One region of the Streptomyces sp. NPDC053513 genome, then DNA from elsewhere that is predicted to be linked to it. Evidence: riboswitches for the same ligand, from Rfam matches in the RefSeq annotation. Region 1 holds a riboswitch; each other region holds the start of a gene.

Region 1 (10,287 bases):
AACGGGTGTGGGCCCCGAGGCGGCCACTAGAGTGGAATCTCTCCGCCGTGATGGGGACTACAGGCGTAGACCTCCATACTGACCAGCGGTTTCCCAGGCCCGGCGGGCGCGCGGGGGCGGCCCCCGCGGGCGGGTGCACTGCACCCGTCCTCACGCCTGGGGGTGACCTTTGGCCATGGCTACGCAGACGGCAGCGCCTACCCTGATCGGATCGGTGCAGCGGGCGCTGAGACTCCTGGAGGCCGTGGCCTCCCATGCGGAGGGCGCCCCCGCGAAACAACTCGCCCGTGAGACGGGCCTTCCGCTGCCCACCACGTACCACCTGCTCCGCACCCTGACGCACGAGGGCTATCTGCGCCGCGACAAGGGTGTGTTCGTCCTGGGCGACGCCGCCGTCCGACTGGCCGGCGGCGGAGCTGTGCAGAATCGTCGCATCAAGATCGAAGATTCCCTTGCCCGTTGGCGGGACGAGATCGGTGTGCCCATCTACTTCGCCTTCTACCGCGAGGGCGAGGTCGAGCTGGTCGCCGTCGCCGACACCCCCTCCGCCCCCGCCGTGGAGGAATGGGCCGACTTCCGGGAGACCGCGCACGCCCATGCGATCGGGCAGTGCCTGCTGAGTCAACTCGATCTGAAATCTCGTCAAGACCACCTCGACCGCCATCCGGTGGAATCCATCACTCCGTACACGGTGCGTAATCGCCGCGTCCTTTTGGAGCGTTTGGGCGGTTTGGGGCGAATGGAGCCCCTGGTGGAACGCCAGGAATATGCGCTGGGCACGGTCTGTGCCGCGATCCCCATCACGGCGGGCTCCACGGCGGCCGCAATGGCGATTTCCCTTCCCCTCCACCAGGAAGAACGGTTGCTCCCAGCAGTCGAGCGACTACGCACGGAGATCGGAAAGCTCTTCGGGTCCCTTGCGTTCTCTATCAGTATCTGAAAAATCACTCCTTGTGATCTGCTAGTGCTTACAGCACGATTGCGTCAAGAGGCCACGGGGGATCATTCCTGGCCGTTTCGGTCACAGCTTTCAGCAGCTGTGTTCACACAACTGCTTCGTCTACTGCGGGGTGCACGATGCGAGAGTCGGTTCAGGCCGAGGTCCTGATGAGCTTCCTCGTCTCCGAGGAGCTCTCCTTCAAGATCCCGGTAGAACTCCGGTACGAGACCCGGGATCCCTACGCGGTGCGGATGACCTTCCACCTTCCCGGAGACGCCCCCGTGACCTGGGCGTTCGGAAGGGAGCTGCTGCTCGACGGGATCAACCGGCCGAGCGGGGACGGCGACGTGCACATCGCCCCGACGGAGCCCGAGCGGCTCTCGGACGTGTCCATCCGGCTCCAGGTGGGCAGCGATCGCGCACTGTTCCGGGCCAGTGCGCCGCCGCTGGTCGCCTTCCTCGACCGGACGGACAAGCTGGTTCCGCTCGGCCAGGAACGGACGCTCGGCGACTTCGAGGACCACCTGGAGGCGGCACTGGGCCGGATCCTGGCCGAGGAGAACGCCGGCCCTGCGTGAGCCCGCCTGCCTGCTTGAACCGGCGAACCCCCGCGTGAGCCTGCCTGCTTGAACCGGCGAACCCCCGCGTGAGCCTGCCCGTCTGAACCGGCGACCCCCAGCGTGAGCCTGTCCCTCTGAACCGGCGACCCTCTTCGCGAGCCGGCCCGTCCGCCTCACTTGGCGCGGCGGCGCCGCCCACCCCGTACCGCCGCCGGCTTCCCGCCCCCGGACGCCGGCCGGTCGGCGGAGACCACCAGGGCCGCGAGCACCGTGGTGACCGGAACGGACGCCACCAGACCGATCGACCCGATCAGGGTCCGCACGATCTCCTCGGCGACCAGCTCGCTGTTGGCCACCGTCCCCATGCTGCTCCGGGCGATGGAGAAGAGCAGCAGCAGCGGCAGGGCGGCGCCCGCGTACGCCAGCACCAGCGTGTTCACGACCGAGGCGATGTGGTCGCGGCCGATCCGGATCCCCGCCCGGTACAGGCCGCGCGCCCCCATGCCCGGATCGGCCTGGTGCAGCTCCCAGACCGCCGAGGTCTGGGTGACCGTCACGTCGTCGAGCACACCGAGCGAACCGATGATGACCCCCGCCAGCAGCAGGCCGGACATGTCGATCTGCGGGTACAGGCCGTGGATCAGACCGGTGTTGTCGTCGGTGTTGCCGCTGAGCGAGGCCCAGCCGATGAAGAGCGAGCCCAGCAGACCGATCAGCAGCAGCGAGACCAGCGTGCCGAGCACGGCGACCGAGGTGCGGGCCGAGAGCCCGTGACACATGTAGAGCGCGATCAGCATGATCGCGCTCGCCCCGACCACCGCCACGACCAGCGGGTTCGAGCCCTCCAGGATCGCCGGCAGGATGAAGTACGTCAGTACGAGGAAGCTCACGGCGAGCGCGATGAGCGCCATGACGCCCCGCATCCGGCCGACGACCACGACCGCGACGGCGAAGATGCCGGCGAGCAGTGCCAGCGGCAGCTTGCGGTTCACATCGGTCACCGAGTACTGCAGGTCGTGCGGTGCGTCAGGGGCGTACGCCACCACCACGCCCTGTCCCTGGTGCAGTTGGCGCGGCGCGTCCGGCTGCACGATCTCGACGAACCTGCGTCCCTTGTCCGGGCCGCTGGTGACCTCGACCGTCGCCTTCTCGCACTGCCCCTGCTGGGCGTTGACGGCCTCGCGCCCCTCCGGGGTCGAGGTGTCGCCGGTCGGCGGGACCTGGGCGGCGTTCACGTCCTTGCAGTCGACGCGCTCGACGGCGACGACCTCTCCCTGCTCGGTCTGCCGGTCGAAGCCGACGCCGGTGCGCTCGTGCGCCGGGGTGCCGCCCGGCCACAGGACCGCGAGCCCGACGACGACGGCGGCGGCGAAGGGGATCAGGATCGCGGCGATGACCTTCCGCAGATGCCGGGAGACCGGGGCGGCGGGCCCGTGGCTGTGGCTGTGTCCGTGCCCGCCGCCGCCCCCTCCTCCGGCTCCGTTTCCGTGGCCGTGTCCGTGGCCGTGTCCGGAATCGTGGGCATGGGGGTGGTCGTGGCCGTGTGGCTGGAGGGGCTGCTGGGGGGAAGTCACCGGCCGATCATCGCAAGAACGACGGGGGCCCACTGTTCAGCACGCCAGGGAGGACGCTAGCGTGGTGGCACCTTTGCACACGCGGGAGCTCGGAGCACCGGGCTGAGAGGGCGCTGATCACCGTACGCGCGTACGGGAAGAGGCTGCGCCGACCGCCGAACCTGTTACCGGGTAATGCCGGCGTAGGGAGATCGGTCTCATGACCATTCAGGATGCACGCACGCCTGCCTCCGACCAGAACCAGGCCGACGGGCAGGAGCGCACGCCGGGCTGGCACAAGGGGTACGTCCAGGGCTCACGCCCCGACCTCCGGGTGCCCGTCCGCCAGGTGCACCTCACCAACGGCAAGGACGTCACGCTGTACGACACGTCCGGCCCGTACACCGACCCCGCCATCGACACCGATGTCCGGCGGGGCCTTCCCCCGCTGCGCGAGAACTGGATCATCGCGCGCGGTGACACCGAGGAGTACGCGGGCCGTCCGGTCCGCCCCGAGGACGACGGCATCAAGCACACCTCCCCGCGCGGCGGTGGGCTGAAGAACCTCGACGCCGTCTTCCCCGGCCGTCCCCGCCTGCCGCGCCGCGGCCGTGACGGCCAGGCGGTGACCCAGCTCGCGTACGCCCGCCGGGGCGAGATCACCCCGGAGATGGAGTACGTCGCGATCCGCGAGAACGTCTCCCCCGAGGTCGTGCGGGAGGAGATCGCCGCGGGCCGCGCCGTGCTGCCGGCGAACGTGAACCACCCGGAGATCGAGCCGATGATCATCGGCAAGCGGTTCCTGGTGAAGGTCAACGCCAACATCGGCAACTCCGCCGTCACCTCCTCCATCGAGGAGGAGGTGGAGAAGATGACCTGGGCGACCAAGTGGGGCGCCGACACGGTCATGGACCTGTCCACCGGCCGCAACATCCACACCACCCGCGAGTGGGTGCTGCGCAACTCCCCCGTGCCGATCGGCACCGTGCCGCTCTACCAGGCCCTGGAGAAGGTCGACGGCAAGGCCGAGGAGCTGACCTGGGAGATCTACAAGGACACGGTCATCGAGCAGGCCGAGCAGGGCGTCGACTACATGACGGTGCACGCCGGCGTGCTCCTGCCGTACGTGCCGCTCACCGCGCGCCGCAAGACCGGCATCGTCTCGCGCGGCGGCTCGATCATGGCCGCCTGGTGCCTGGCGCACCACAAGGAGAACTTCCTCTACACGAACTTCGAGGAGCTCTGCGAGATCCTGGCGGCGTACGACGTCACCTACTCGCTCGGCGACGGCCTGCGCCCCGGCTCGATCGCGGACGCCAACGACGAGGCGCAGTTCGCGGAGCTGCGCACGCTCGGCGAGCTGAACACGATCGCGAAGCGCCACAACGTGCAGACGATGATCGAGGGCCCGGGCCACGTCCCGATGCACAAGATCAAGGAGAACATCGACCTCCAGCAGGAGATCTGCGAGGAGGCGCCGTTCTACACGCTCGGCCCGCTGACCACGGACGTCGCGCCCGCCTACGACCACATCACCTCCGGCATCGGCGCCGCGATGATCGCCTGGTGGGGCACGGCGATGCTCTGCTACGTCACGCCCAAGGAGCACCTGGGCCTGCCGAACAAGGACGACGTGAAGACGGGCGTCATCACGTACAAGATCGCGGCGCACGCCGCGGACCTCGCCAAGGGGCACCCGGGTGCGCAGGAGTGGGACGACGCGCTCTCGGACGCGCGGTTCGAGTTCCGCTGGGAGGACCAGTTCAACCTGGCCCTCGACCCGGACACCGCACGGGAGTTCCACGACGAGACGCTGCCGGCGGAGCCCGCGAAGACCGCGCACTTCTGCTCGATGTGCGGTCCGAAGTTCTGCTCGATGAAGATCTCCCAGGACATCCGGCGCGAGCACGGCGGCACGCAGCAGGAGATCGAGGCCGGCATGGCGGAGAAGTCGAAGGAGTTCGCGGCGAGCGGCAACCGCGTCTACCTGCCGCTGGCCGAGTAGTCCCCGCGCCGTCGTCCCTCAGGCCGAGTGGTCCCCGGGCCTCGTCCCTCAGGCCGAGTGGTCCCCGGGCCTCGTCCCTCAGGCCGAGTGGTCCCCGGGCCTCGTCCCTCAGGCCGAGTGGTCCCCGGGCCGTCGTTCCTCAGGGCGCCGTCGGGTCCGGTGGCGTCGCCGCGGCGAGGGCGTCGCGGAGGAAGGGGAGGATGCCGCGCTCCAGGAGGGCGTGGCGCCAGGCCTCCCTGGCGAGGGAGAGTTCGTCGTCGGCCGTGGCGGTTCCGTCCGCCGCGGCCGGCCTGTTGCGCAGGGCGGTCACGAGCAGGCCGATGCCCGCGGAGAGCAGGCCGACGGCGGCGAGGGCGGCGAAGACGAGGCCTGCCGTCAGCAGGGTCCCGCCGAACACCACGGTGGGCGCGAGGGCGTGCAGGACCCCGCCGACCAGCAGGAATATCGCGGCGGCGGTGCCCGCGAGGACGGGCAGCAGCACGGTGACGACGGCGACGACGCCGGCACCCGCGCCGGTGTCCGTGCCCTGCTCCGCTTCGGGCCTCCGGGCCCCGAGGGCCGCCCGGTTCTGCTCGCGGACCTTCACGAAGTGGTCGTACTCCAGGGCCGCGGCGGTGGTGACGAGCGCTGTCGCGTTCATCGTCATGGCGCGCAGCTGCGCGACCGTGAGCCTCGTTCCGACTCCGGCGAGATCCGGACGTGAGTGGGCGGTGCTCAGTGCGTCGTCGAGGACCCGCTCGTACTCGGCGCGGTCCTCGGTCAGCAGGTGCGGAGCCACGTTCATGTGCATCCCCCGATGCTCCGTAGGCCCGGATCAGCCGTGGGGAACGGTCGGTCGGGCGGAAACGGAGGAGAGCCTGCTACGGATGACCCGATGGTATTGCGGTGACACCGCGCCCTGACAGGGTCTTTCCGGAAATCGCCTTCCCCGGATGCGCAGCGTTATGCGTCAGTCGTTCAGGGGGAGTTGGACGACCAGTAGCTTTCCGGCCATGGTCACTCCACCGTCCATGGCGATCGCGAGACCGTCGGCGTACACGTGCGGTCCGTCGACGACCGGGCCCGCGCCGTCCTCGCCGTCCTCGGCGCCGACCTGGCCGAGGAGGTACGGGATGGGGCTGTGGCCGTGCACGATCCGGCGGCCGCCGTAGGTGGAGAGCAGCTCCTGGACGGCCTGCGGGCCGCCGTCGTCGCGGAACGCGAAGCGCTTGGTGAACTTCCGGAAGAGGTCCCAGACCTCGTCGGCGTCGTTCCGGTTGAGGATCTCGTGGACCGTGTCGTTGACGTCCTCGATGGTCTGGCCGTATTCGAGGTACGCGGTGGTGTCGGAGTGCACGAGGAGGTGGTCGTCCTCGCGCACCACGGCGTCGAGCCGGGACATCCACTGGAGGTGGACGTCCTGGAGCCGGTCCATGTCGTGCTTCTGGCCGCCGTTGAGCAGCCAGGCGGCCTGGAAGGTGGCGGTGCCCGCGCCGGAGTTGACGGGGGTGTCGCCGAAGCGTTTGGCGCCGATCAGCAGCAGTTCGTGGTTGCCCATGAGGGCCTTGCAGTAGCCGCCGGCGGCGGCGGCCTCGGCGGAGAGGCGCATGACGAGGTCGATGACGCCGATGCCGTCGGGGCCGCGGTCGGTGAAGTCGCCGAGGAACCAGAGCCGGGCGTTGCCCGCGGCCCAGCCGCCGTTCTCGTCGATGAGGCCCTGGGCGCGCAGGGCGGCCAGGAGTTCGTCGAGGTAGCCGTGGACGTCGCCGACGACGTAGAGGGGGCCGGGTCCGTCGCCGTTCGCGGGCTCCGGGGCGGGGGCCGGCTCGGGGGTGACGGAGACCTGGACGGTGTCGCCGCGGTTGATGACGGGGAGGTCGCGCTCGGTCGGGGTGTAGCCCTCGGGCGGCTCGCCGCCGGGGAAGGCGTTGCCCGGGTGGCCGGTGGCGACGGAGACGATGGAGGAGCCGGCCGGGGCGGCGGCGTACGCCGGGGCGAGCCGGTGCCCCAGGTGGAGGGTCGGGTCGGCGGGCATGGCGGCGGGCGCGGCCTGCGGCGGTGCGGGCGCGTCGGGCGGAGCCGGAGGCGCGGTGGGCGGGAGCGGTGCGGCGGCTTGCGGTGCGGGGGCCTGCGGTGCGGCCGGCGGGGCCGGGGGCGCCTCCTCGGTCGGAGGGGCTTCGGCCGGGAGGGCCTCGGCCGGCGGGGTCGGCATCGGGACGGCCTCGACCGGCGAGGGGGCGACCGGCGGGAGGTGTTCGGCGGGTGCCGGGTACGCGGGGGGAGTGAGGCGCTCGACCGGAGCGGGCTCGACCGGCGGAGCCGTCGGCGGCGTCTCCGGGGACGGCGGCTCGGCGGCGTGGCCCTGCACGGGCACGCGGGCGTACGGCGGTACGCGGAAGTCACGCAATGTCGCCGTGCGCACCACGGGCTCCTGACCGGCCCCCTGAGTCATCGACCCCTCCACCACCGTCGCGATGCCCTGCACATCGCGGACCGGCCTGGTCGGGGTGGTCCGCGGTGTCGTCCGCCCATCATAGGAATGAGGGCCCTTCCGTGTGACGCACCAGGGGTGGTGAATCCGGGTTCACTCCGGGTTAGCCGATTGTTTCGCCCGAATTGTGAAGGTCCAGTCCAGGGGTGAGCCCGGTGCGGTGATCGGTTTCGCCGTCCCTGCCCACGGGCAGGGGCGGGGACGGCGGTGCGAATGACGGCGGGTTCGGGCGCCGCCGCCCGTGGGGTCAGTCCTTGGCCGGCGAGCGTGGCGGGCTGACCGTGGTGCGCGGCGGACGTCGCTGCGAGGAGGTGCGGACGATGAGTTCGGTCGGTATCACCTGCTCGATCGGACCGTCGGTGTCGACCCCTTCGATGGCGTCGATGAGGAGCTGGACGACGGCCGTGCCGATCCGGCGCGGCTTGAGCGAGAGCGTGGTGATGGGCGGTTCGGTGGTGGCGTAGACGGTCGACTCGCTGCAGCAGACCAGCAGCAGGTCGTCCGGGACGCGCAGTCCGTAGCGGCGGGCGGCCGCGAGGAGGTCGGTTCCGTTGGGGTCGAAGAGGCCGTACACGGCGTCGGGGCGGTCCGGGCGGGCGAGCAGCCGGTCGGCCGCGACGGCGCCCGCGCACGGGTCGTGCGCCGGGTAGGCCTCGTAGACGGGGTCCTGGCCCACCCGTTCGCACCAGTTGAGGTACGCGGTGGTGGACAGACGGGTGTACGTGTCGGTGGTGGTTCCGGTGAGGAGGCCGATCCGGCGGGCGCCGGCGTCGGCGAGGTGGTCGAGCAGGTCGAGGACGGCGGCTTCGTGGTCGTTGTCGACCCAGGCGGTGACCGGAAGGGTGCCGGCGGGGCGTCCGTCGGAGACGACGGGCAGGCCCTGGCGGACCAGTTCGGTGACGACCGGGTCGTGGTCGGAGGGGTCGATGACGACGGTGCCGTCGAGGGCGACGTTCGACCAGACGTCATGGCGGGAGGTGGCGGGGAGGATGACCAGGGCGTAGCCCCGGGCGAGCGCCGCCGATGTGGCTGCTCTGGCCATCTCCGCGAAGTACGCGAATTCGGTGAAGGTGAAAGGTTCATCCCCGTACGTGGTCACGGTCAGGCCGATGAGTCCCGACTTGCCGGTACGGAGCGTGCGGGCCGCCGCGGATGGGCGGTAGCCCAGCCTGTCGGCGACCTCGCGGACGTGGCGGCGGGTGGCGTCCGGGAGTCGGCCCTTGCCGTTGAGCGCGTCGGAGACAGTCGTGATGGAGACCCCGGCGGCGGCGGCCACGTCCCGGATGCCTGCCCGGCCCTGCCGGCTTCCCCGGGTCTGTGCCCGGCTCACCTGGTGCTTCCCTGCTGCTGTCATGGCGAGCCGATAGTAGGGCGATGAGGGGAGGTCGGGACGGTCGCATATGCAGGCGTTGACAGGCACGTTTCTGCATGATCGAAGAAGCTCAAGATGCCCTAAATCAAAGGTAGTTAGGTTCATTGACGTGTGATCCATGCCCATCGAGCGGTGTAGGCCTGGCGTGGGGGCGAGGTCTCGAAGAGGTCTCAACTCACCTCTACGGGGGATGCGCGCCACGGCGCCCGCCACCGGCGCACGCCACCCTGTCGCGCGCCCCTCTCTGCCGGGGGCGCGAGGGGGGCCTCGCCCACAGCGTGTCCCTCCTGTTGTCCACAGCCCATTCGCAGCAGCGGCGAATCCTCTTAAGGTGAGGAGTATTGGCGGTACGGACGGTCGAGGAGGCCACACTGTGAGCGAGACCAGCGGGACGAGCACCGGCAGCCCCAAGCTGCGCGCCGAGCTGGACGGCGTCCCCACCTACAAGCCGGGCAAGCCGGCCGCCGCGGGCGGTCCCGTGGCCTTCAAGCTGTCCTCCAACGAGAACCCCTACCCGCCGCTGCCGGGGGTCATGGAGAGCACGCTGGCCGCCGCCGCGAACTTCAACCGCTACCCCGACATGGCCTGCACCGGCCTGACGGAGGAGCTGGCGAACCGCTTCGGCGTGCCCGTCTCCCACCTGGCCACCGGCACCGGCTCGGTCGGCGTCGCGCAGTCGCTGCTCCAGGCCACCTCGGGCCCGGGCGACGAGGTGATCTACGCCTGGCGCTCCTTCGAGGCGTACCCGATCATCACGCAGATCAGCGGGGCCACCTCCGTGCAGGTGCCGCTGACCGAGGGCGAGGTGCACGACCTCGACGCGATGGCCGAGGCGATCACCGAGCGGACCCGGCTGATCTTCGTCTGCAACCCCAACAACCCCACGGGCACCGCCGTGCGCCGGGCGGAGCTGGAGCGCTTCCTGGACCGGGTTCCCTCCGACGTCCTCGTCGTGATCGACGAGGCCTACCGGGAGTTCGTCCGCGACAACGACATCCCGGACGGCATCGAGCTCTACCGGGACCGGCCCAACGTCGCCGTGCTGCGCACCTTCTCCAAGGCGTACGGCCTGGCGGGGCTGCGGGTCGGCTTCGCGATCGCCCACGAGCCGGTGGCGGCGGCGCTGCGCAAGACGGCGGTGCCGTTCGGCGTGAGCCAGCTGGCGCAGGACGCGGCGGTGGCCTCGCTGCGGGCCGAGGACGAACTGCTCGGGCGGGTCGGCTCGCTGGTGGCGGAGCGCGAGCGGGTCCACGCGGGGCTCGTGGCCCAGGGGTGGACCGTGCCGGACACCCAGGCCAACTTCGTCTGGCTGCGGCTGGGCGAGCGGACCATGGAGTTCGCGGCGGAGTGCGAGCGGCACGGTGTGGTGGTGCGGCCGTTCGCGGGC
Region 2 (10,287 bases), on a different contig from region 1:
GGGTGACAAGTTCCAGGCCGTCGCCGCCCAGCTGGCCGAGCACGTCGCCGCCACCAAGCCGGCCGACATCGAGGCGCTGCTCGCCTCCGAGATCGAGCCCGGCAAGACCGTGCAGGCGTTCGTCGACGAGGCCAACGCCAACCTCGGCGAGAAGATCGTCCTGGACCGCTTCGCGCAGTACGCCGACGGCTTCGTCTACGCGTACATGCACCGCACGATGCCGGACCTCCCGCCGCAGATCGGTGTCCTCGTCGAGTTCGACAAGGCCGACGCCGACGTCGCCAAGGGTGTCGCCCAGCACATCGCCGCCTTCGCGCCGAAGTACCTCACCAAGGAGGACATCCCGGCCGAGGTCATCGAGTCCGAGCGCCGCATCGCCGAGGAGACCACCCGCGCCGAGGGCAAGCCCGAGGCCGCGATCGCCAAGATCGTCGAGGGTCGCGTCAACGGCTTCTTCAAGGACGCCACGCTGCTCGGCCAGCCGTACGCCCTGGACAACAAGAAGTCCGTCCAGAAGGTCCTGGACGAGGCCGGTGTCACCCTGAAGCGCTTCACCCGCATCAAGGTCGGCATCTGAGTCCGTACGCGAACAGCGACGGACACCGGACCCCGGTAGGGTCTGAAGCAGTCGGCCGCGCACGCGCAGGACGACCGCAGATCTGACGAGGAGGCCATTGCCGTACGGGATACCGAGAGGACCCAAGGCAATGGCCTCCTTCGTATGTGCACGAGGAGATCTCCATGAACCAGGGCGCCGTACAGGGCGACGACACCAACGGCAAAAAGGCCGGCCGCTACATGCTGAAGCTGTCCGGAGAGGCCTTCTCCGGCGGCACCGGCCTCGGGGTCGACCCGGACGTCGTGCACGCCATCGCGCGTGAGATCGCCGCCGTCGTCCGCGACGGCGCGGAGATCGCGATCGTGATCGGCGGCGGCAACTTCTTCCGCGGCGCCGAGCTCCAGCAGCGCGGCATGGACCGGGCCCGCTCCGACTACATGGGCATGCTCGGCACGGTGATGAACTGCCTCGCCCTCCAGGACTTCCTGGAGAAGGAGGGCATCGACTCCCGCGTCCAGACCGCCATCACCATGGGCCAGGTCGCCGAGCCGTACATCCCGCTGCGCGCCGTGCGCCACCTGGAGAAGGGCCGCGTGGTCATCTTCGGTGCGGGCATGGGCATGCCGTACTTCTCCACGGACACCACCGCCGCCCAGCGCGCCCTGGAGATCGACGCCGAGGCCCTCCTCATGGGCAAGAACGGCGTGGACGGCGTCTACGACTCCGACCCGAAGAGCAACCCCGACGCGGTCAAGTTCGACGCCCTCGAGTACGGCGAGGTGCTCTCCCGCGACCTCAAGGTCGCCGACGCCACCGCCATCACCCTGTGCCGGGACAACAACCTCCCGATCCTCGTCTTCGAACTGCTCGCCGAGGGCAATATCGCTCGCGCGGTGAAGGGTGAGAAGATCGGCACGCTCGTGAGCGACCAGGGCACCCGGGCCTGACCCGAACCGGGGAACCGCCCCGCAAGGGGATGGACAGAGCCCTGCCGGTCGTACACCGTGCAGGACACAACGCGACGACACGCAGGAGCAAGTGGTGATCGAAGAGACCCTCCTCGAGGCCGAGGAGAAGATGGAGAAGGCCGTCGTGGTCGCCAAGGAGGACTTCGCCGCGATCCGCACCGGCCGTGCGCACCCGGCGATGTTCAACAAGATCGTGGCCGACTACTACGGTGCCATCACCCCCATCAACCAGCTGGCGTCCTTCTCCGTCCCGGAGCCGCGCATGGCCGTGGTGACGCCGTTCGACAAGAGCGCGCTGCGCAACATCGAGCAGGCGATCCGGGACTCGGACCTCGGGGTCAACCCGAGCAACGACGGCAACATCATCCGGGTGGTGTTCCCCGAGCTGACCGAGGAGCGCCGCCGGGAGTACATCAAGGTCGCCAAGGGCAAGGCCGAGGACTCGAAGATCTCGATCCGCTCGGTCCGCCGCAAGGCCAAGGAGACCATCGACAAGCTCGTCAAGGACGGCGAGGTCGGCGAGGACGAGGGCCGCCGCGCCGAGAAGGAGCTCGACGACACCACCGCGAAGTACGTCGCGCAGGTGGACGAGCTGCTCAAGCACAAGGAAGCCGAGCTGCTCGAGGTCTGATGAACGACTCTTCCTGGGGGGCCCCGGCCGGTTCCGGCGGTGGGGGACCCTACCAGGGGCCTGCCCCGGCGGGTCCCGCATACGATCGGCATCAGGCGGCGCAGACTCGGCCCATGCCCATCGTGCCCGACGTTCCCGCCGGCGGATTCCAGGACGGTCACGGCCGGGGGGCCGCTCGCCCGAGCGGTCCCCTGTTCCGTGACGAGACGCCGCACGAGCACCCGCAGGAGCCCATGTCCAGCCCCACCCCGCCTCCGCCGGCGCCGCGGCAGAAGAAGAGCGCGGGCCGCGACCTGGGCGCGGCCATAGGCGTCGGGGTCGGACTCGGTGCCGTCATCATCGCGTCGCTGTTCATCTGGAAGCCGGCGTTCGTCGGCGTGATAGCGGTCGCCGTGGTCGTCGGCCTGTGGGAGCTGACCTCCCGCCTCCAGGAGCGCAAGGCGATCAAGGCTCCGCTGGTCCCGCTCGCGGTCGGCGGCGCGGCGATGGTCGTCGCCGGCTACGTCCGGGGCCCCGAGGGCGCCTGGGTGGCGATGGCCCTGACGGCGCTGGCGGTGCTCGTCTGGCGGATGACGGAGCCGCCCGAGGGGTATCTGAAGGACGTCACGGCGGGGGTCTTCGCCGCGTTCTACGTGCCGTTCCTGGCGACCTTCGTGGCGCTGCTGCTGACCGCGGACGACGGGCCGCAGCGGGTGCTGACCTTCCTGATCCTGACGGTGGTCAGCGACACCGGGGCGTACGCGATCGGCTGGCGCTTCGGCAAGCACAAGCTGGCCCCGCGGATCAGCCCCGGCAAGACCCGGGAGGGCCTGGTCGGCGCGGTGACGTTCGCGATGGCGGCGGGCGCGCTGTGCATGGAGTTCATGATCGACGAGGGTGCCTGGTGGCAGGGTCTGGTCCTCGGCCTGGCGGTGGCGGCGAGCGCGACGCTCGGCGACCTCGGCGAGTCCATGATCAAGCGGGACCTGGGCATCAAGGACATGGGCACGCTGCTGCCGGGCCACGGCGGCATCATGGACCGGCTGGACTCGCTGCTGCCGACGGCGCCGGTGGTGTGGCTGCTGCTGGCGTTGTTCGTCGGTACGGGCTGAGCAGGGGTTTCGTACGGAGGGGCTCGTTGTCCACAGGGCGGCGGGCCCTTCCTCTTATCTCTGCGACACTGGTATCACCATGCCGAAGCCCGGAGAACTCACTTTCGTCGCCCCCCGCGGAGCCAAGAAGCCGCCGCGGCACCTGGCCGACCTCTCGCCCGCCGAGCGGAAGGAGGCCGTCGCCGCGATCGGCGAGAAGCCCTTCCGCGCCAAGCAGCTGTCCACGCACTACTTCGCGCGATACGCGCACGACCCCGCCGAGTGGACCGACATCCCGGCCGCCTCGCGGGAGAAGCTGGCCGGGGAGCTGCTGCCCGACCTGATGTCCGTGGTGCGGCACATCTCGTGCGACGACGACACCACCCGCAAGACGCTGTGGCGGCTGCACGACGGCACGCTCGTGGAGTCGGTGCTCATGCGCTACCCGGACCGGGTGACCATGTGCATCTCCTCGCAGGCCGGCTGCGGCATGAACTGTCCGTTCTGCGCGACCGGGCAGGCGGGGCTCGACCGGAACCTGTCGACCGCCGAGATCGTGCACCAGATCGTGGACGGGATGCGGGCCCTGCGGGACGGGGAGGTGCCCGGGGGACCGGCGCGGCTGTCCAACATCGTGTTCATGGGCATGGGTGAGCCGCTCGCCAACTACAAGCGGGTCGTCGGCGCCATCCGGCGGCTCACCGACCCCGAGCCGGACGGGCTGGGGCTCTCGCAGCGCGGCATCACCGTCTCCACCGTCGGTCTCGTGCCCGCGATGCTGCGCTTCGCCGACGAGGGCTTCAAGTGCCGGCTCGCGGTGTCGCTGCACGCGCCCGACGACGAGCTGCGGGACACGCTGGTACCGGTGAACACGCGCTGGAAGGTCCGGGAGGTCCTCGACGCGGCCTGGGAGTACGCGGAGAAGTCGGGGCGCCGGATCTCCATCGAGTACGCCCTCATCCGGGACATCAACGACCAGGCCTGGCGTGGCGACCTGCTGGGCCGGCTGCTCAAGGGCAAGCGGGTGCACGTCAACCTGATCCCGCTGAACCCGACGCCCGGGTCCAAGTGGACGGCGTCCCGTCCCGAGGACGAGAAGGCCTTCGTGGAGGCGATCGCCCGCCACGGCGTGCCGGTGACCGTGCGGGACACCCGCGGTCAGGAGATCGACGGCGCCTGTGGACAGCTCGCGGCCGCCGAGCGCTGACCTTGTAGTCTGAGCTCGAACACATCTGCATATTCCGACAGGGGAGCGCCACAGCGCTGAGAGTGCGGTAACCGTAGACCGCAGACCCTCTGAACCTCGCCCAGGTCATTCTGGGTAGGGAGTTCGGTCGTAACTCGAGCTGTTGCGCCCTGCCCGCGTCCCCCGGACGCGGGCGGGGCCGCGTCTCTTCCTGGTCACACCCAGGAGGAATCTCAGTGAGCATCAAGAAGGCCGCTGCCGTCGCGATCGTCGTGGCGCTCGGCGTCACCGGTCTGGCCGCGTGCGGCGGCGAGGACACCCCGGCGGCGGGCAGGAGCGGCACGCCCGCGCCCAAGACCGTCACCCTCGTGAGCCACGACTCGTTCAACGCCTCCAAGGAGGTGCTGGCGGACTTCACCAAGCGGACCGGCTTCACCGTCAAGGTGCTGAAGAGCGGCGACGCCGGTGAGGCCGTCAACAAGGAGATCCTGACGAAGGGCTCCCCGCAGGGCGACGTCTTCTTCGGCGTCGACAACACGCTGCTGTCCCGCGCCCTCGACAACGGGATCTTCGTCCCGTACGAGGCGAAGGGACTGGACCGCGTCCCGGCCGCGTACCAGCTCGACAAGGAGCACCGGGTCACCCCGATCGACTCCGGCGACATCTGCGTCAACTACGACAAGAAGTACTTCGCGGACAAGAAGCTGGCGCCGCCGGTCACCTTCGACGACCTCGCGAAGCCGGCGTACAAGGACCTGCTGGTGGTGGAGAACCCCGAGCGATCCTCCCCGGGTCTCGGTTTCCTCCTCGGCACGGCCGCGAAGTACGGCGACGACGGCTGGCAGGACTACTGGAAGAAGCTCAGGGCGAACGGCGTGAAGACCGTCGACAGCTGGGAGCTCGCCTACAACCAGGAGTTCTCCGGTTCGGCCGGAGGCAAGCAGGCCAAGGGCGACCGGCCGCTGGTCGTGTCGTACGCCTCCAGCCCGCCGGTCGAGGTGCTGTACGGCGAGCCGCAGCCGAAGGTGGCGCCCACCGGCGTCTCCACGGGCACCTGCTTCCGGCAGACCGAGTTCGCGGGCCTGCTGAACGGCGCGAAGAACCCCGAGGGCGGCAAGGCGCTGATCGACTTCCTGATCTCCAAGGAGTTCCAGGAGGACATGCCGCTGCAGATGTTCGTCAACCCGGTGGCGAAGGACGCGGCCCTGCCGGAGCTGTTCACCAAGCACGGCGTGGTGATCGAGAAGCCGGAGACCATGGCGCCCGAGAAGATCGCAGAGAAGCGTGACCCGTGGATCCAGCAGTGGTCGTCGCTCGTCCTGAAGTGACCCGCGACCTCCGGGGGAGCGCGACGCGGCTGGGGCTGATGGCCCTGCCCGTCGCGTTCTTCGGGGTCTTCTTCGCCTGGCCCGTCGTGTCCATCGTGGACCGGGGGCTCCGCCCGGACGGCGCCTGGCGGTTCGGCCGGATCGGCGAGACGCTGACCCGGCCGGACATCCTCGACGTGCTCGGCTTCACCGTCTGGCAGGCGCTCGCCTCCACCGGCCTCACCCTGCTGGTGGCGCTGCCCGGGGCGTACGTCTTCGCCCGCTTCGACTTCCCCGGCAAGAGCGTGCTGCGGGCCGTCGTCACGGTGCCGTTCGTGCTGCCGACCGTCCTCGTCGGCACGGCGTTCCTGGCGCTCGTCGGCCGGGGCGGGCTCACCGACGAGCTGTGGGGGGTGCGGCTCGACACCAGCGTGTGGGCGATCCTCCTCGCGCACGTCTTCTTCAACTACGCGGTCGTCGTCCGGACCGTCGGCGGTCTCTGGTCGCAGCTCGACCCGCGCCAGGAGGAGGCCGCCCGGGTCCTCGGCGCCTCGCGCTGGACGGCCTGGCGGACGGTGACGCTGCCCGCGCTCGTGCCGGCGGTGGCGGCGGCGGCCCTGATGGTCTTCCTCTTCACCTTCACCTCCTTCGGCGTCGTGCAGATCCTCGGCGGGGAGGCGTACTCCACGCTGGAGTCCGAGATCTACCGGCAGACCGCCCGGCTGCTCGACCTGCCGACGGCGGCCGTGCTCACGCTCGTCCAGTTCGTGGCGGTCGGCGCGATCCTGGGCGTGCACGCCCGGACGGTACGGCGGCGGGAGACCGCCCTGCGGCTCGTGGCGCCGGAGCGGACCGCGCGGCGGCCGCGCGGCGCAGGGCAGTGGGTGCTGCTCGTGGGTGTGCTGCTCTCCGTGGGGCTGCTGATCCTGCTGCCGCTCGGTGTGCTCGTGGAGCGTTCCTTCGCCGGGCCGCACGGGTACGGGCTCGGCTACTACCGGGCGCTCGGCTCGCTCGACGAGTCCGGGACCTTCCTCGTGCCGCCGTTGGAGGCGATCGGTAACTCGCTGCGGTACGCGGTGGCCGCCACCGCCATCGCGGTGCTGGTCGGCGGGCTCGCGGCGGCGGCCCTGACCCGGCGTGCGGGGCGGCTCGTGCGGGGCTTCGACGCGCTGCTGATGCTGCCGCTCGGGGTGTCCGCCGTCACCGTCGGCTTCGGCTTCCTCATCACCCTCGACGAACCGCCGCTGGACCTGCGGGCCAGCTGGATCCTCGTGCCGCTCGCCCAGGCCCTGGTCGGCGTGCCCTTCGTCGTACGGACGATGCTGCCGGTCCTGCGGGCGGTGGACGAGCGGCTGCGGGAGGCGGCGGCCGTGCTCGGCGCCTCGCCGTGGCGGGCCTGGCGGGAGGTGGACCTGCCGATGGTGCGGCGGGCGCTGCTCGTCGCGGCCGGGTTCGCGTTCGCGGTGTCGCTCGGCGAGTTCGGGGCGACCGTGTTCATCGCCCGGCCCGACAGCCCGACGCTGCCGGTGGCGGTGGCCCGGCTGCTCGGCCGGCCCGGTGAGCTCAACTACGGCCAGGCGATGGCCCTCTCGACGATTCTGATGGTGGTGTGCGCGGTGTCCCTGCTGCTGCTCGAACGGCTCCGCACCGACCGGACCTCCGGGGAGTTCTGATGCTGTCGATCGAGGAAGCGACCGTACGGTTCGGGGAGCGGGCCGTGCTCGACGCCGTGGACCTGGACGTCGCCGAGCACGAGATCGTGTGCGTGCTCGGCCCGAGCGGCAGCGGCAAGTCCACGCTGCTGCGGGCCGTCGCCGGGCTCCAGTCGCTCGACGGCGGCCGGGTGCTGCTCGGCGGCGCCGATCAGGCCGGGGTGCCGGTGCACCGGCGGGGCGTCGGCCTGATGTTCCAGGACCACCAGCTCTTCCCGCAGCGGGACGTCGGCGGCAACGTCGCCTTCGGCCTCCGCATGCGGGGCGCCGGGAAGGCCGAACGGGCGGAGCGCGTGCGGGAGCTGCTCGACCTCGTCGGCCTCCCCGGCGCCGAGCGGCGGTCCGTCGCCGCGCTGTCCGGCGGCGAGCAGCAGCGGGTGGCGCTCGCCCGCGCGCTCGCGCCCCGCCCCCGGCTCCTGATGCTCGACGAACCGCTCGGCCAGCTCGACCGGGGCCTGCGGGAGCGGCTCGTCGTGGAGCTGCGGCAGCTCTTCGGGCGGCTCGGGACGACGGTCCTCGCCGTCACCCACGACCAGGGCGAGGCCTTCGCGCTCGCCGACCGGCTCGTGGTCATGCGGGACGGGCGGATTGCCCAGTCGGGCCCGCCGGCCGAGGTGTGGCGGCGGCCCGCGTCGGAGTTCGTGGCACGGTTCCTGGGCTTCGACAACGTGGTGGCGGCGCGGGTGACGGGTGCCGTCGCGCAGACGGTGTGGGGGAAGGTCCCGGTCCCGGACGGCTCGCCGGAGGGCGAGCGGCGGCTCCTCGTCCGCCCGGGCGGGGTGCGGCTCGTGGAGGACGGGCCCGGCTGGACGGTGGAGTCCCGGACCTTCCGGGGCAGCCAGGTCGTCGTACGGCTCCGCCCGGTCGAGGGGCCCGCCCTGGAGGCCGAGGTTCCGCTCCGGGAGGCGCCGGAGGAGGGGGCCGCGGTGGGCGTGGAGTTCCGGGTGGAGGACGTGGTGGTGCTGGGGGACGGGGTTCCGTAGCGCGGGGCGATGAGTTTCCCCGGTCGGGGGAGTCTCCTGTGCGTGCGGCGTCCCACCGTCGTCGCACTGTCGACCACGCGGGAGGAACAGCCATGGGCCAGTTGCTCAGGGTGCAGAACTTCATGGTCTCGTCCGACGGATTCGGTACGGGGGAGGGCCAGAGCCTTGAACGGCCTTTCGGGCACGCGGATCCCGCGGCCATGTTCTCGTGGGCGGGGGCCACGGCGAGCTGGCCGAACCGCACCGACCCCGGGGGCAGCCGGGGCCTCGACGACTATCTGACGCGGGACTTCCACCGGAACATCGGGGCCGAGATCATGGGCCGCAACAAGTTCGGGCCCCAGCGCGGGCCCTGGGAGAACGAGGAGTGGAAGGGCTGGTGGGGCGACGAGCCGCCCTTCCACACGCCGGTGTTCGTGCTGACCCACCACCCGCGTCCGTCGTTCACGCTCTCCGACACCACGTTCCACTTCGTCGACGCGGACCCGGCGACGGCGCTCGCGCGGGCGAAGGAGGCGGCCCAGGGGAAGGACGTCCGCCTCGGTGGCGGGGCCACCACCATCCGGGAGTTCCTCGACGCGGACCTCGTCGACACCCTGCACGTCGCGGTGTCGCCGGTGAAGCTCGGGGCGGGGGTGAAGCTCTGGGACTCGCCCGAGGAGCTGCTCGACCGCTTCCACTGTGATGTCGTGCCCAGCCCGAGCGGGAAGGTCACGCACCACCTGTACTGGCGGAAGTGACACCCCACCGGACCGTCGCCCTTGCCCGTGCGGGGCCCGCGTCCACCGGACCGGCGCCCCCGCCCGTGCGCGCCCGCGCCCTGTGGGGCGGCTCTCCCGCCCACCCCCCCCGTGTGGGCAATCGTCCCGCTGGGGCGGGACGGGTGGGCACACGGGACGGCGCCCTCCAGCGGCGCCTCCGCGTCCCGCGCCTGGACCCGCACCACCAGCGAGCTGTGCACGGGGTGCGGGTCCAGGCACAGCAGCCTCGGGCGCCGGCAGGGCGCGGGTCCGTTGTGCCCACCCGTTCCGCCCCAGCGGAACGATTGCCCACAACGGGGTGGGCGCCCGCGACGGGGGCGCGGGGGTGGGCACCGCACCGGTGGGACGACTGCCCGCAACGGGGGGCGTCGCCCGGTGGGTGTGGGGGCGTGAGGAGTGGTGGGGGACGGTTACTTGCCGAGGCGTTCCAGGGCCTCCGGGGCCTCGTCGATCGAGTCGACCAGAGCGATCCGGGCCGCCATCGGGCGGTCTGCGGCGAGGGCCTCCAGGAGGGGCCAGGCGGGGAGGCGGGTGGTCCAGTGGGCGCGGTTCACCAGGACCATCGGGGTCGGGGCGCCCCGGGACCCGTAGTAGTTCGGGGTCGCGTTGTCGAAGATCTCCTGGACCGTGCCCGCCGAGCCCGGCAGGAAGACGATGCCCGCCGTCGAGCGGGCCAGGAGGCCGTCCTCACGGGTGGCGTTGGCGAAGTACTTGGCGATGTGGCCGGCGAAGGGGTTCGGCGGCTCGTGGCCGTAGAACCAGGTGGGGATGCCGACCGAGTCCCCGCCGCCCGGCCACCGGGCCCGGACCGCGAAGGCCGCGCGGGCCCAGTCCGTCACCGACGGGGTGAAGGACGGGGCCCGGGCGAGCAGGTCGAGCGCCGAGGCGAAGGCCGCGTCGTCGAAGGGGGCGAGGTACGCGCCGAGGTTCGCGGCCTCCATCGCGCCCGGTCCGCCGCCGGTCGCCACGGTCAGCCCGGCGCGGGCCAGGGTCCTGCCGAGCCGGGCCGCGCCCGCGTACGCCTCCGTGCCCCGGCCCATCGCGTGTCCGCCCATGACGCCGACGACCCCGGCCCCGTCGAGGAGTTCGTCGAGGGCGTCGGAGACGGCG
Region 3 (10,287 bases), on a different contig from region 1:
GCGGCTCGTCGAGGTGCGCGTCCATGGCGCCGGGCCAGAGGGCGATGACGCCGTTGTCGATGATCTCCATGACGGCGATGGAGAGGGTGTCGGCGGCGAGGGCGACCTTGAAGGCCGTCCCGAAGTCGACGCCGGCCTTCAGGATGCCGCGCAGGGTGAGCGCGTAGCCGAAGAAGAAGGCCAGGACGATCGCGAGGACCATGGTCGGCAGGTTGCCCCAGCCGAACGCGGTGCCGATGATCATGCCGAGGATCTCGCCGATGGCGCAGCCGGTGAGGCAGTGCAGGGTGGCCTGGGCGGCCATGGACCAGGAGACGGTGCCGCCGGGGGTGTGGTGGCCGGCGTGGTCGGAGTGGTGGGCGTGGTTGCCGTGCTCGGCGTGACCGGCGTGGCCCTCGTGACCTCCATGGCCCTGGTGACCGTGGTGGCCCTCGTGACCTTCATGGCCTTCGTGCCCGTGATGTGCGTGTGCTTCGTGTTCCATGAGAGGTGCCCCCAACCTCGTGTACGGTTCCTGCCATCGTCAGGAACCGTATACCCCCCTAGGGTATTCCTCAAGAGGAGACGATCAACCTCGCCGCTCGCGGAGCTTCTTCAGGAGCTCGACGTCGGCGACGTGGCCCTCCTTGCCGCCCGGGGTCTCGATGACCAGCGGCACGTTCTCGGTGGCCGGGTGGCGCAGGAGTTCCCCGAAGGCCTCCTCGCCGATGTGGCCGGCCCCGATGTTCGCGTGCCGGTCCTTGTGCGCGCCCACGACGTCCTTCGAGTCGTTGGCGTGGATCAGCTTCAGCCGCCCCTCGCCGACCGTGCCCACCAGCAGGTCCAGCGTCTGTGCCGCCCCGTGCGGGCCCGCCAGGTCGTGGCCGGCCGCGAAGATGTGGCAGGTGTCGAGGCAGACGCCCAGCTTCGGGTGGTGGTCGAGCGCGTCGAAGTACGGACCGAAGTCCCAGGTCCGCGAGCAGAGCGAGAAGCCCTGGCCCGCCGTCGACTCCAGGAGCAGGTCCGGATCGTCCTCGTGCGTCAGCTCGTCGAGGAGCGGCAGCATCCGCTCCCGCACCTGGGCGAGGGCCACCTCGCGCGGCCGGCCGCCGGTCGCCGAGCCGGTGTGCACCACCACGCCCTTGGCGCCGATCTCCCGGCCCCGGCGCAGCGAGTGCCGCAGCGACTCCACCGACTTCTCCACCGTGGCCTCGGTGTGGGAGCCGAAGTTGATCAGGTACGGGGCGTGCACCCACGCCGAGATCGACTCGGCCTCGCACTCGGCCCGGAAGCGCTCGTCCTGGGCCGGGTTGCCGACCGGGGTCGCCCAGCCGCGCGGATTGGCCACGAAGACCTGCACGGTCTCGGCGCCGAGTTCACGGGCGTAGCCGAGGCCGACCGTGGCGAGGCCACCGGCCACGGGGACGTGGCCGCCGACGGGGTTGCGCATGGGTTTCTAGAGTCCCTTGATCGTGATGGTGATGGTGGAGCCCTCGGGCGCGGTCTCGCCGCCCTCCACGGACTGGCCCGCGACCGTGTCGCCCAGGTAGGGGAAGGACTTCTTGACCTCCACCTCGAAGCCCGCGTCCTCCAGGGTCGCACGCGCGTCCGCGGTCGACTGCCCCGTCACGTCCGGGACCTCGACCCGCTTCGGACCCTTGGAGACGGTGAGGGTGATGACGTCGCCCTCCGCGGCGCGGCTGCCCCCGGCGAGGGACTGGGCCGCGACGGTGCCGGCCTCCTCGGGGGAGTTGATCCGCTCCGGGGCGACCCGGACGGTGAGCCCCTCCTCCTGGAGGGCGGCCGTGGCGTCGGCGACGGTCTCGCCGCTGACGTCGGGCACGTCGACCGGGGAACCCTTGCTGACCACCAGGGCGACGGCCGAGTCGGGGCTGCGCTCGGTGCCGGGCTCGGGGTCGGAACCGATCACGGAGCCCTGCGCGACCGAGTCGCTGAACTCCTGGGTGGTCACCCCGGGCGCCAGGCCCTCCTGCTCCAGGAGGCGCTTGGCCTCCGCGAGCGGCTTGCCCTTGAGGTTGGGCACCTTCACGACCTCCGGGCCGCGGGAGAGCGTGAGGGTGACCGTGCCGTTGCCCCGGACGCGCTCCCCGGGGGCCGGGTCGACGGCCATGACCGTGCCGCGCTCGTACACGTCGCTGAAGGCGCGCTTCGTGGTGCCGACCTCCAGGCCGGCGTCGGCGAGGCGCTTCGTCGCGGCGGCCTCGGACTGGCCGAGGACGGCGGGGACCCGGGTGAACTGGCCGGAGCCGATGTACCAGACGCCGGCGCCCAGGCCGAGGGCGAGCAGGACGGCGGCGACGACGAGAAGGGGACCGCGCGGGGGCCGGCGGCGGGCGGCGGGGGGCGCCTCCGGGGCGGGCAGCCGGTTGGTGTGCAGGACGCCGCTCTCCGCGGGTACGGGACGGGCGATCACGCTCGTCCGGTCCTCGGCGGTGTCCCGGGCCTCGGACCGCGCGAGCGGAGGCACCGCGTCCAGCTGCTCGTCGCCGAGCCCGGCGCGGGCCTCGCGGAGCAGGGCGAGCAGGGCGACCGCGTCGTGCGGGCGGAGCTCGGGGTCGCGGGCCGTGGCCGACGCGACCAGGTCGTCCAGCTCCGGGGCGAGCCCCGGGACGGCGGCCGAGGGGGCGGGCACGTCGGTGTTCAGGTGCTGGTAGAGCACCTGGGCCGGGGTGTCGCCGGAGTGCGGCTTGCCGCCGGTCAGCATCTCGTAGAGGACGACACCGCAGGCGTACACGTCGGCGCGGGTGTCGGCGGTGCCGTGCTCGATCTGCTCCGGCGCGAGGTACGAGACCGTGCCGAGGACCGCGCCGGTCGTGGCCGTCGCCGAGCCCACGGCCCGCACGAGACCGAAGTCGGCGACCTTCACCCGGCCGTCGTCCCCTATCAGGACGTTCTCCGGCTTCATGTCCCGGTGTACGAAACCCGCCCGGTGCGCGGCGCCCAGCGCGGCGAGCACCGGCTCCAGGATGTCGAGCGCGGCACGGGGCGAGAGGGCGCCGCGCTCGCGTAGGACGTCACGGAGGGTGCAGCCGGCGACGTACTCCATCGCCAGGTAGACGTACGCGCCCTCGGCGCCCTGGTCGAAGACCCCGACGACGTTCGGGTGCGCGAGCCGGGCCACGGACTTCGCCTCGCGGATGAACCGCTCGACGAAGGCGGCGTCGGCGGCGAGGGCCGGGTGCATCACCTTGAGGGCGAGGACGCGGTCGAGGCGGGTGTCGACGGCCCGGTAGACGGTGGCCATGCCGCCGACGGCGATGCGCGCGTCGACGCGGTAGCGGCCGTCGAGCAGCCGCCCGACGAGGGGGTCCTGAAGGGTCGTGTCCACGGCGACGAGTCTACGAGCCGGGGGGTGGGGGGCTGCGCCTTCGGCCCCCGACTGCAGCGCACCTGTGACGCACCCGGGCCCTGGCCGCCGCCCCCCGCGCGGGCCCGGGCCCGGCTGGACGGCCCGCCCTCGCCCGCGCGGGCGCGCCCACCGGGGCGGTGCCCTTCCGCCACCCCTGCCCACGTGGGCCCGCGCCTGCGGGGGCGGCTCCCCCTGCCCGTGTGGGGCCCGCGCCCTGCGGGGCGTTGCCCCCTGCCCGTGCGGGCCGCGCCCGCTGGGGCGGTGCCCTCGCCCACCCGCCCGTGTGGGCAATCGTCCCGCTGGGGCGGGACGGGTGGGCACACGGGACGGCGCCCTCCAGCGGCGCCTCCGCATCCCGCGCCTGAACCCGCACCACGAGCCGGGTGCACCTGGGGTGCGGGTTCAGGCGCGACAGCCTCTGGCGCCGGCAGGGCGCGGGTCCGTTGTGCCCACCCGTTCCGCCCCAGCGGAACGACTGCCCACAACGGGGTGGGCCGGGGCGCCGTCGCAGCGGGGCGGCGTCCGCGGTGGTGCGGCGGTGTCAGAACGCGGGGCGTTCCGGGTCCAAGGCGGCGCGGCCCTCCGCAGGAGAGGACGCCGTGGCGAAGTGGCGGCGGGGGATCCGGCCCGCCCGGAAGGCCAGCCGCCCCGCCGAGACCGCGTGCCGCATCGCCGCGGCCATCAGCACCGGCTCCTGCGCCCGCGTCACCGCCGACGCCAGCATCACCGCCGCGCACCCCAGTTCCATCGCGAGCGCCACGTCCGAGGCCGTTCCCGCGCCGGCGTCGAGGATCACCGGGACCTCGGCCCGTTCGACGATCAGCTGGAAGTTGTGCGGGTTGCGGATGCCGAGCCCGGAGCCGATGGGGGAGCCGAGCGGCATGATCGCCGCGCAGCCCACGTCCTCCAGCTTCCGGGCGAGGACGGGGTCGTCGTTGGTGTAGGGGAGGACGACGAAGCCGTCGTCGACGAGGGTCTCGGCCGCGGCGAGGAGCTCCTCCCCGTCGGGGAGGAGGGTCCGCTCGTCCGCCACCACCTCCAGCTTGATCCAGTTCGTGCCGAGCGCCTCCCGGGCGAGCCGGGCGGTGAGGACGGCCTCGCCCGCCGTGTAGCAGCCCGCCGTGTTCGGCAGGACCCGGATGCCGAGGCGTTCCAGGACGGAGAGGACCGAGCCCTGGACCGTCGGGTCCAGGCGCCGCATGGCGACCGTCGTCAGTTCCGTACCGCTGGCGGAGAGGGAGCGTTCCAGGACGTCGAGGCTGGGGGCGCCGCCGGTGCCCATGATGAGGCGGGAGGAGAACTCCGTGCCGCCGAGGGTGAAGACGTCGTCGGACATCGGGGTCAGCCTCCCTGCACTGCCGTGAGGACTTCCACCCGGTCGCCGTCGCCGAGCAGCGTCGTGGCCCACTCGCCGCGCGGCACGACCGTCTCGTTGAGCGCCGCCGCGACGCCCGAGGGGGCCGTGGTCAGGGTCGCCACGAGGGCGTCCAGGGAGAGGGGGCCGGAGAGCTCGCGCGGCTCTCCGTTCACGGACACGTTCATGCGGGCTGCTCCTGTCGTACGGGGGAGAGACGTCGGGGGGTGAAGGGGCGCGCCTCGTCGGGGAGGGTGCCGGTGGTGAGCGCCTCGGCCATGGCGTCGCCGGTGACGGGGGTGAGCAGCACCCCGTTGCGGTAGTGGCCGGTGGCCAGGTGCAGGCCGGGCAGGTCGGTGGGGCCGAGCAGCGGCGCGTTGTCGGGGGAGCCGGGGCGCAGTCCGGCCCGCGTCTCGGTGAGCGGCAGTTCGGTGATGCCCGGGACGAGCTCGTGGGCGTCGCGCAGCAGCTCGTACACCCCGCCCGCCGTCACCGTGGTGTCCCAGCCGAGCTCCTCGCTGGTGGCGCCGACGACGAGCTCGCCGTTCTCGCGGGGCACCAGGTAGACGTGGCTGCCGCGGACGACGGCGCGGACGGTGCGGGAGAGGAAGGGCGCGTACGCGGGCGGCACCCGCAGCCGGAGGACCTGGCCCTTGACGGGGCGGACCGGCGGCAGCACCTCCTCGGGCACGCCCGCGAGCCGCCCGCTGAGGCTGCCCGCGGCGAGGACGACCTGGTCGGCCGTCAGCTCCCGGCCGTCGGCGAGCACGGCGCCGCGGGCCCGGTCCCGCACGACCGTGAGCCGCTCCACGAGGGTCCGGTGGAAGAGGACTCCGGCCCGTTCGCAGGCGCGCAGGAGCGCGGCGGCCAGCCGGCGCGGGTCGACCTGGTGGTCGCCGTCGACCCGCAGCCCGCCCCGGACGCCGGGCGCCAGCATGGGTTCGAGCCGGCGGCACTCGCGGCCGCTGAGCCATTCGGAGACGAGCCCGCAGCGGGTCTGCAGGGCGTGCAGTTCGCGCATGTGGGCGCGGTCGTCGGCGTCGAGGGCGACGGCGAGGGTGCCGCAGGCGCGGTAGCCGACGTCGTGGCCGGCGGCCTCCTCCAGTTCGGCGACGAACGCGGGGTAGCGCGCGGCGGAGGCGAGGTTGAGCCCGAGCAGGGTCTCCTCGCCGTAGTGGAGTTCGGTGACGGCGGCGAGCATGCCGGCCGCGACCCGCGCGGCCCCGCCGCCCGGGTCCGGGTCGACGACGGCGGTGCGCAGTCCGCGCTGCGCGGCCCGCCAGGCCGTGACCAGGCCGATGATGCCGCCCCCGACCACGAGGACGTCGGTCGCGAGGACGTCGGTCACGTGGGCGTCGGACACGTGGATGTCGGACGCGTGGACATCGGAAGAACGCATGGGCGTCCAGCCCCTCCCTTCGCCGGCATGACCCGGATCAGGTTCGTACGGTCGGAGGCCGTCCCAGCCTCCCTCTCAGCCCGGTGCGTCCGGGCTCCCGCGAGTGCTTTACGCCCGCCAGACTAGCCCGCGTCTCCGGGGGGCCACAGACCCCTCCCTTCCTGACGGTTCGTCAGATGCGTAAGGTGGTCGGGTGAGCGAGCAGAAGCAGGCCCAGCAGCACGTCGTGATCGTCGGCGCCGGAATGGCGGGCGTCCAGACCGCCGTCGCCCTGCGCGAGCAGGGCTTCACCGGCCCCCTGACCCTCATCGGGGCCGAACCCCACCAGCCCTACGACCGGCCGCCGCTCTCCAAGGCGATCCTCCTCGGCAAGGCCGAGGACTCCGCCTTCGAGATCGACTTCGAGGACCTCGGCATCGAACTCCGGCTCGGCCTGGACGTCACCGGACTGCGCGCCGCCGACCACGAGATCGACACCGAGGCCGGACCCGTCGCGTACGACACCCTGGTCGTCGCCACCGGCGCCCATCCCCTCACCCTGCCCGGCACCGAGGGCGTCCCCGGCGTCCACCTGCTGCGCACCCTCGACGACGCCGTGCGCCTCGGACCCGTCCTGGAACGCCGCCACTCCGTCGTGGTCGTCGGCGCCGGCTGGATCGGCGCCGAGTTCGCCACCGCCGCGCGCGAGGCGGGCTGCGCCGTCACCGTCGTCGAGGCCGCCGACCGCCCCCTCGCGGGAGCGCTGCCCGCCGAGGTCGCCGCCCCCATGGCCGAGTGGTACGGGGCGAACGGCGCCGAACTCCTCACCCACGCGCGCGTGGACACCGTCGAGCCCGGCGCGCCCGGCCGCGTCGTCCTCGCCGACGGGCGCGAACTGCCCGCCGAAGCCGTCGTCGTCGGCATCGGCGCCCGCCCCGCCACCGACTGGCTCGCCGGCTCCGGCATCGCCCTCGACCCGAGCGGCGCCGTCACCGCCGACGACCGGCTGCGCACCTCCCTGCCCGACGTGTACGCCGTCGGCGACTGCGCCTCCTTCCCCTCCGCCCGCTACGGCGAGCGGCTCCTCGTCCACCACTGGGACAACGCGCTCCAGGGCCCCCGCGCGGTCGCCGCGGCGATCACCGGCACCGCCGACGTGCCGTACGACCCGGTGCCGTACTTCTGGTCCGAGCAGTTCGGCCGCTTCGTCCAGTACGCGGGACACCACGCGGACGCCGACGAGCTGCTGTGGCGCGGCGACCCGGCCGACGAGGCCTGGTCCGTGCTGTGGCTGCGCGCCGGCGTGCCGGTGGCCCTCCTCGCGGTCGGCCGCCCCCGCGACCTGGCCCAGGGCCGCAAGCTGATCGAGGCCGCCGTGCCCGTCGACCCCGAGCGCGCCGCGGACCCGTCTGTCCCCCTGAAGGCGGCAGCCCGGTAGGGCCCGGCTACCGGCTGTCAGTCCGGGATGGCAGGCTTGTCCTGTGACCGAGATTGACGCAAAGACCGATGCTCTCGTCCCCGCCTGGCTCTTCCTCCCCGACATCGCGGAGGCGCTCGACATCGAGGTGACGCGCGTGCGGCAGCTGGTCAAGGAGGGCCAGCTCATCGCCGTCCGCCGCGAAGTGCGCCCCGGCGAGAAGATCCTCCAGGTGCCCGCTGCCTTCATCGACGGCGACAAGATCGTCAAGGGCCTCGTCGGCACCCTGACGCTCCTGCGGGACGACGGCTTCACCGACGAAGAGATGCTGGAGTGGCTCTTCACTCCGGACCCGACCCTGCCCGGCACCCCCGCGCAGGCCCTGAGTGAGAATCGCGGCACGGAGGTGAAGCGCCGCGCCCAGGCGCTCGCTGTCTGACGCACGCACCACCGAAGACACCACCGCGGGTGCCGGGCCGGCTGATCGAGGCCGGCCCGGCACCGGCACCACCCGACGGGGGGAACCCACCCATGTCCACGCCTCGTGAGCGGCTCGCCGACGCCCGGCTCTACCTGTGCACCGACGCCCGGAAGCGCCAGGGCGACCTGCCGGACTTCCTCGACGCCGTGCTCTCCTCCGGCGTGGACATCGTGCAGCTCCGCGACAAGGGCATGGAGGCCGGTGAGGAGCTGGAGCACCTCGCCGTCTTCGCCGACGCCGCCCGACGGCACGGCAGGCTCCTCGCGGTGAACGACCGGGCGGACGTCGCCCACGCCATCGGCTCCGACGTCCTCCACCTCGGCCAGGGCGACCTGCCCGTCCCCGCGGCCCGCGCGATCCTCGGCGACGAGGTGCTGATCGGCCGCTCCTGCCACGCCGAGAGCGAGGTGGCCGCGGCCGCCGCAGAACCGGGCGTGGACTACTTCTGCACCGGCCCCTGCTGGCCCACCCCCACCAAGCCCGGACGGTACGCGCCGGGGCTCGGCCTCGTGCGGTACGCGGCGGAGCTGGCCCAGGACCGGCCCTGGTTCGCCATCGGCGGCATCGACGAGACCAACCTCGACGAGGTCCTGGACGCGGGAGCCCGCCGGATCGTCGTCGTCCGCGCCATCACCGAGGCCGCCGACCCGGCCGCCGCGACGGCCGCCCTCGCCAAGCGCGTCCGCGAGCGCGCCGGGGCCTGAGGGGCACACCCGCGGGGGCCGGCGCGCCCGGCCCCGTCCGATCTCCGCCCGATCTCCCTCCGACCTCCGTACGACAGCTGTCCGACCTCCGTCCGATCTCCGTCCGACAGCTGTCCGAAAAGGTGTCCACCACTCGGACGGGGTGTACGCGGTTCCCTGGACCGCGTCTAACCTGCCGGTATGGCCCTTGGTACCGCTTCCGTCCGCTCGGACCGTGCACGCACGGTCCGCGAGATCCTCGCTGCCGGTGACACGTCGTACTCCTTCGAGTTCTACGCGCCCCGCACCGAGAAGGGCGAGCAGGTCCTCTGGAACGCCATGCGCCGGGTCGAGGCGGTCGGCCCCAGCTTCGTCTCCGTGACCTACGGCGCCGGCGGCTCCACCCGCGGCGGCACCGTCAAGGCCACCCAGAAGATCGCCTCCGACACCACGCTCACCCCCGTCGCCCACCTGACGGCCGTCGACCACTCCGTCGCCGAGCTGCGGAACATCCTCGGCCAGTACGCCGACGCGGGCATCCGCAACATGCTCGCCGTCCGGGGCGACCCGCCGGGCGACCCGCTGGGCGAGTGGATCGAGCACCCGGAGGGCGTGAAGTACGCCGCGGAGCTCGTCCGGCTGATCAAGGAGTCGGGAGACTTCTGCGTCGGCGTCGCCGCCTTCCCGGAGATGCACCCCCGGTCCACGGACTGGGACACGGACATCCGGCACTTCGTGGACAAGTGCCGCGCGGGCGCCGACTACGCGATCACCCAGATGTTCTTCGACCCCGAGAACTACCTGCGGCTGCGCGACAGCGTGACGAAGGCGGGCTGCGAGACCCCGATCATCCCCGAGGTCATGCCCGTGGTGAACGTGAAGACGCTCGACCGGCTGCCCCAGCTGAGCAACGCCGTCTTCCCCCCGGACGTGAAAGAGCGCATCCTCGCCGTCAAGGACGATCCCGCCGCTGTACGCTCCATCGGTATCGAGTTCGCGACGGAGTTCTGCGCACGTCTGCTCTCCGAGGGTGTCCCCGGACTGCACTTCATCACGCTCAACAGCTCCACCGCGACGCTCGAGATCTACGAGAATCTCGGACTGCACCAGCAGTCGTGACCGGTCGTACCCGCCCCGACCCGCGGCGGTGACCGTGGAGAGGGGCGGCGGGGCATGGGGTGGACGGTCCTCTACATCGCGTTCGGCGTGGTCGCGCTGTGGCTGCTGGGGGAGGTGCTCCTGCAGTACAAGGCGCGGCTGCGCTGGCGCCTGCTCGCCTTCGGCGGCTTCCTCTGCGTGGTCCTGGGCGTCCTGCTGCCCTCGGTGCTCGTCATCATCGCCGGAGCCGTGGCCTTCGCCGTCGGCCAGACCTATGTGACGCTCTCCTTCCGCCGCGGCTTCTCCACCGGCTGGGCGATCGGCGGCAACCCGGGCGCGAGCCGTCGCCGCAAGGCCGCCGCGCCGGCCGGGGCCGGGCCCACCCTGGAGGTCACCGAGCTCTCGTACGACACGGCGGACGGCGCGTACGACGCGTACGACGCGGAGGACGGCCACGACCCGCGGCCCGAGACCGCCGCCGAGACGACGGCGGTCTACGAGCCGCAGCCGATGCCCGAGGACACCGG

The links. A riboswitch is a leader RNA that binds a small molecule or an ion and turns the genes downstream of it on or off. The one in region 1 is predicted to bind thiamine pyrophosphate.
Region 2: another riboswitch for thiamine pyrophosphate. It lies ahead of ACIGW4_RS21145 (thiamine ABC transporter substrate binding subunit); the one in region 1 lies ahead of thiC (phosphomethylpyrimidine synthase ThiC).
Region 3: another riboswitch for thiamine pyrophosphate. It lies ahead of thiO (glycine oxidase ThiO); the one in region 1 lies ahead of thiC (phosphomethylpyrimidine synthase ThiC).

The regions. Positions count from the first base shown of each region.
Region 1 is NZ_JBITXP010000002.1:185,212-195,498, reverse strand. It holds gene ACIGW4_RS04095 (helix-turn-helix domain-containing protein) at 176-940, shown strand; gene ACIGW4_RS04090 (SsgA family sporulation/cell division regulator) at 1,078-1,518, shown strand; gene ACIGW4_RS04085 (YibE/F family protein) at 1,674-3,074, opposite strand; TPP riboswitch at 3,146-3,280, shown strand; gene thiC (phosphomethylpyrimidine synthase ThiC) at 3,274-5,058, shown strand; gene ACIGW4_RS04075 (hypothetical protein) at 5,198-5,848, opposite strand; gene ACIGW4_RS04070 (metallophosphoesterase) at 6,008-7,489, opposite strand; gene ACIGW4_RS04065 (LacI family DNA-binding transcriptional regulator) at 7,776-8,882, opposite strand; gene hisC (histidinol-phosphate transaminase) at 9,274-10,287, shown strand, end outside.
Region 2 is NZ_JBITXP010000011.1:161,923-172,209, forward strand. It holds gene tsf (translation elongation factor Ts) at 1-577, shown strand, start outside; gene pyrH (UMP kinase) at 742-1,506, shown strand; gene frr (ribosome recycling factor) at 1,601-2,158, shown strand; gene ACIGW4_RS21135 (phosphatidate cytidylyltransferase) at 2,158-3,249, shown strand; gene rlmN (23S rRNA (adenine(2503)-C(2))-methyltransferase RlmN) at 3,329-4,435, shown strand; TPP riboswitch at 4,465-4,574, shown strand; gene ACIGW4_RS21145 (thiamine ABC transporter substrate binding subunit) at 4,651-5,742, shown strand; gene ACIGW4_RS21150 (ABC transporter permease) at 5,781-7,394, shown strand; gene ACIGW4_RS21155 (ABC transporter ATP-binding protein) at 7,394-8,416, shown strand; gene ACIGW4_RS21160 (dihydrofolate reductase family protein) at 8,509-9,156, shown strand; gene ACIGW4_RS21165 (LOG family protein) at 9,588-10,287, opposite strand, start outside.
Region 3 is NZ_JBITXP010000024.1:45,526-55,812, reverse strand. It holds gene ACIGW4_RS30350 (DUF4396 domain-containing protein) at 1-484, opposite strand, end outside; gene ACIGW4_RS30345 (deoxyribonuclease IV) at 569-1,429, opposite strand; gene pknB (Stk1 family PASTA domain-containing Ser/Thr kinase) at 1,436-3,328, opposite strand; gene ACIGW4_RS30335 (thiazole synthase) at 3,891-4,685, opposite strand; gene thiS (sulfur carrier protein ThiS) at 4,691-4,891, opposite strand; gene thiO (glycine oxidase ThiO) at 4,888-6,102, opposite strand; TPP riboswitch at 6,100-6,213, opposite strand; gene ACIGW4_RS30320 (NAD(P)/FAD-dependent oxidoreductase) at 6,347-7,519, shown strand; gene ACIGW4_RS30315 (Rv2175c family DNA-binding protein) at 7,563-7,937, shown strand; gene thiE (thiamine phosphate synthase) at 8,030-8,683, shown strand; gene metF (methylenetetrahydrofolate reductase [NAD(P)H]) at 8,864-9,781, shown strand; gene ACIGW4_RS30300 (hypothetical protein) at 9,836-10,287, shown strand, end outside.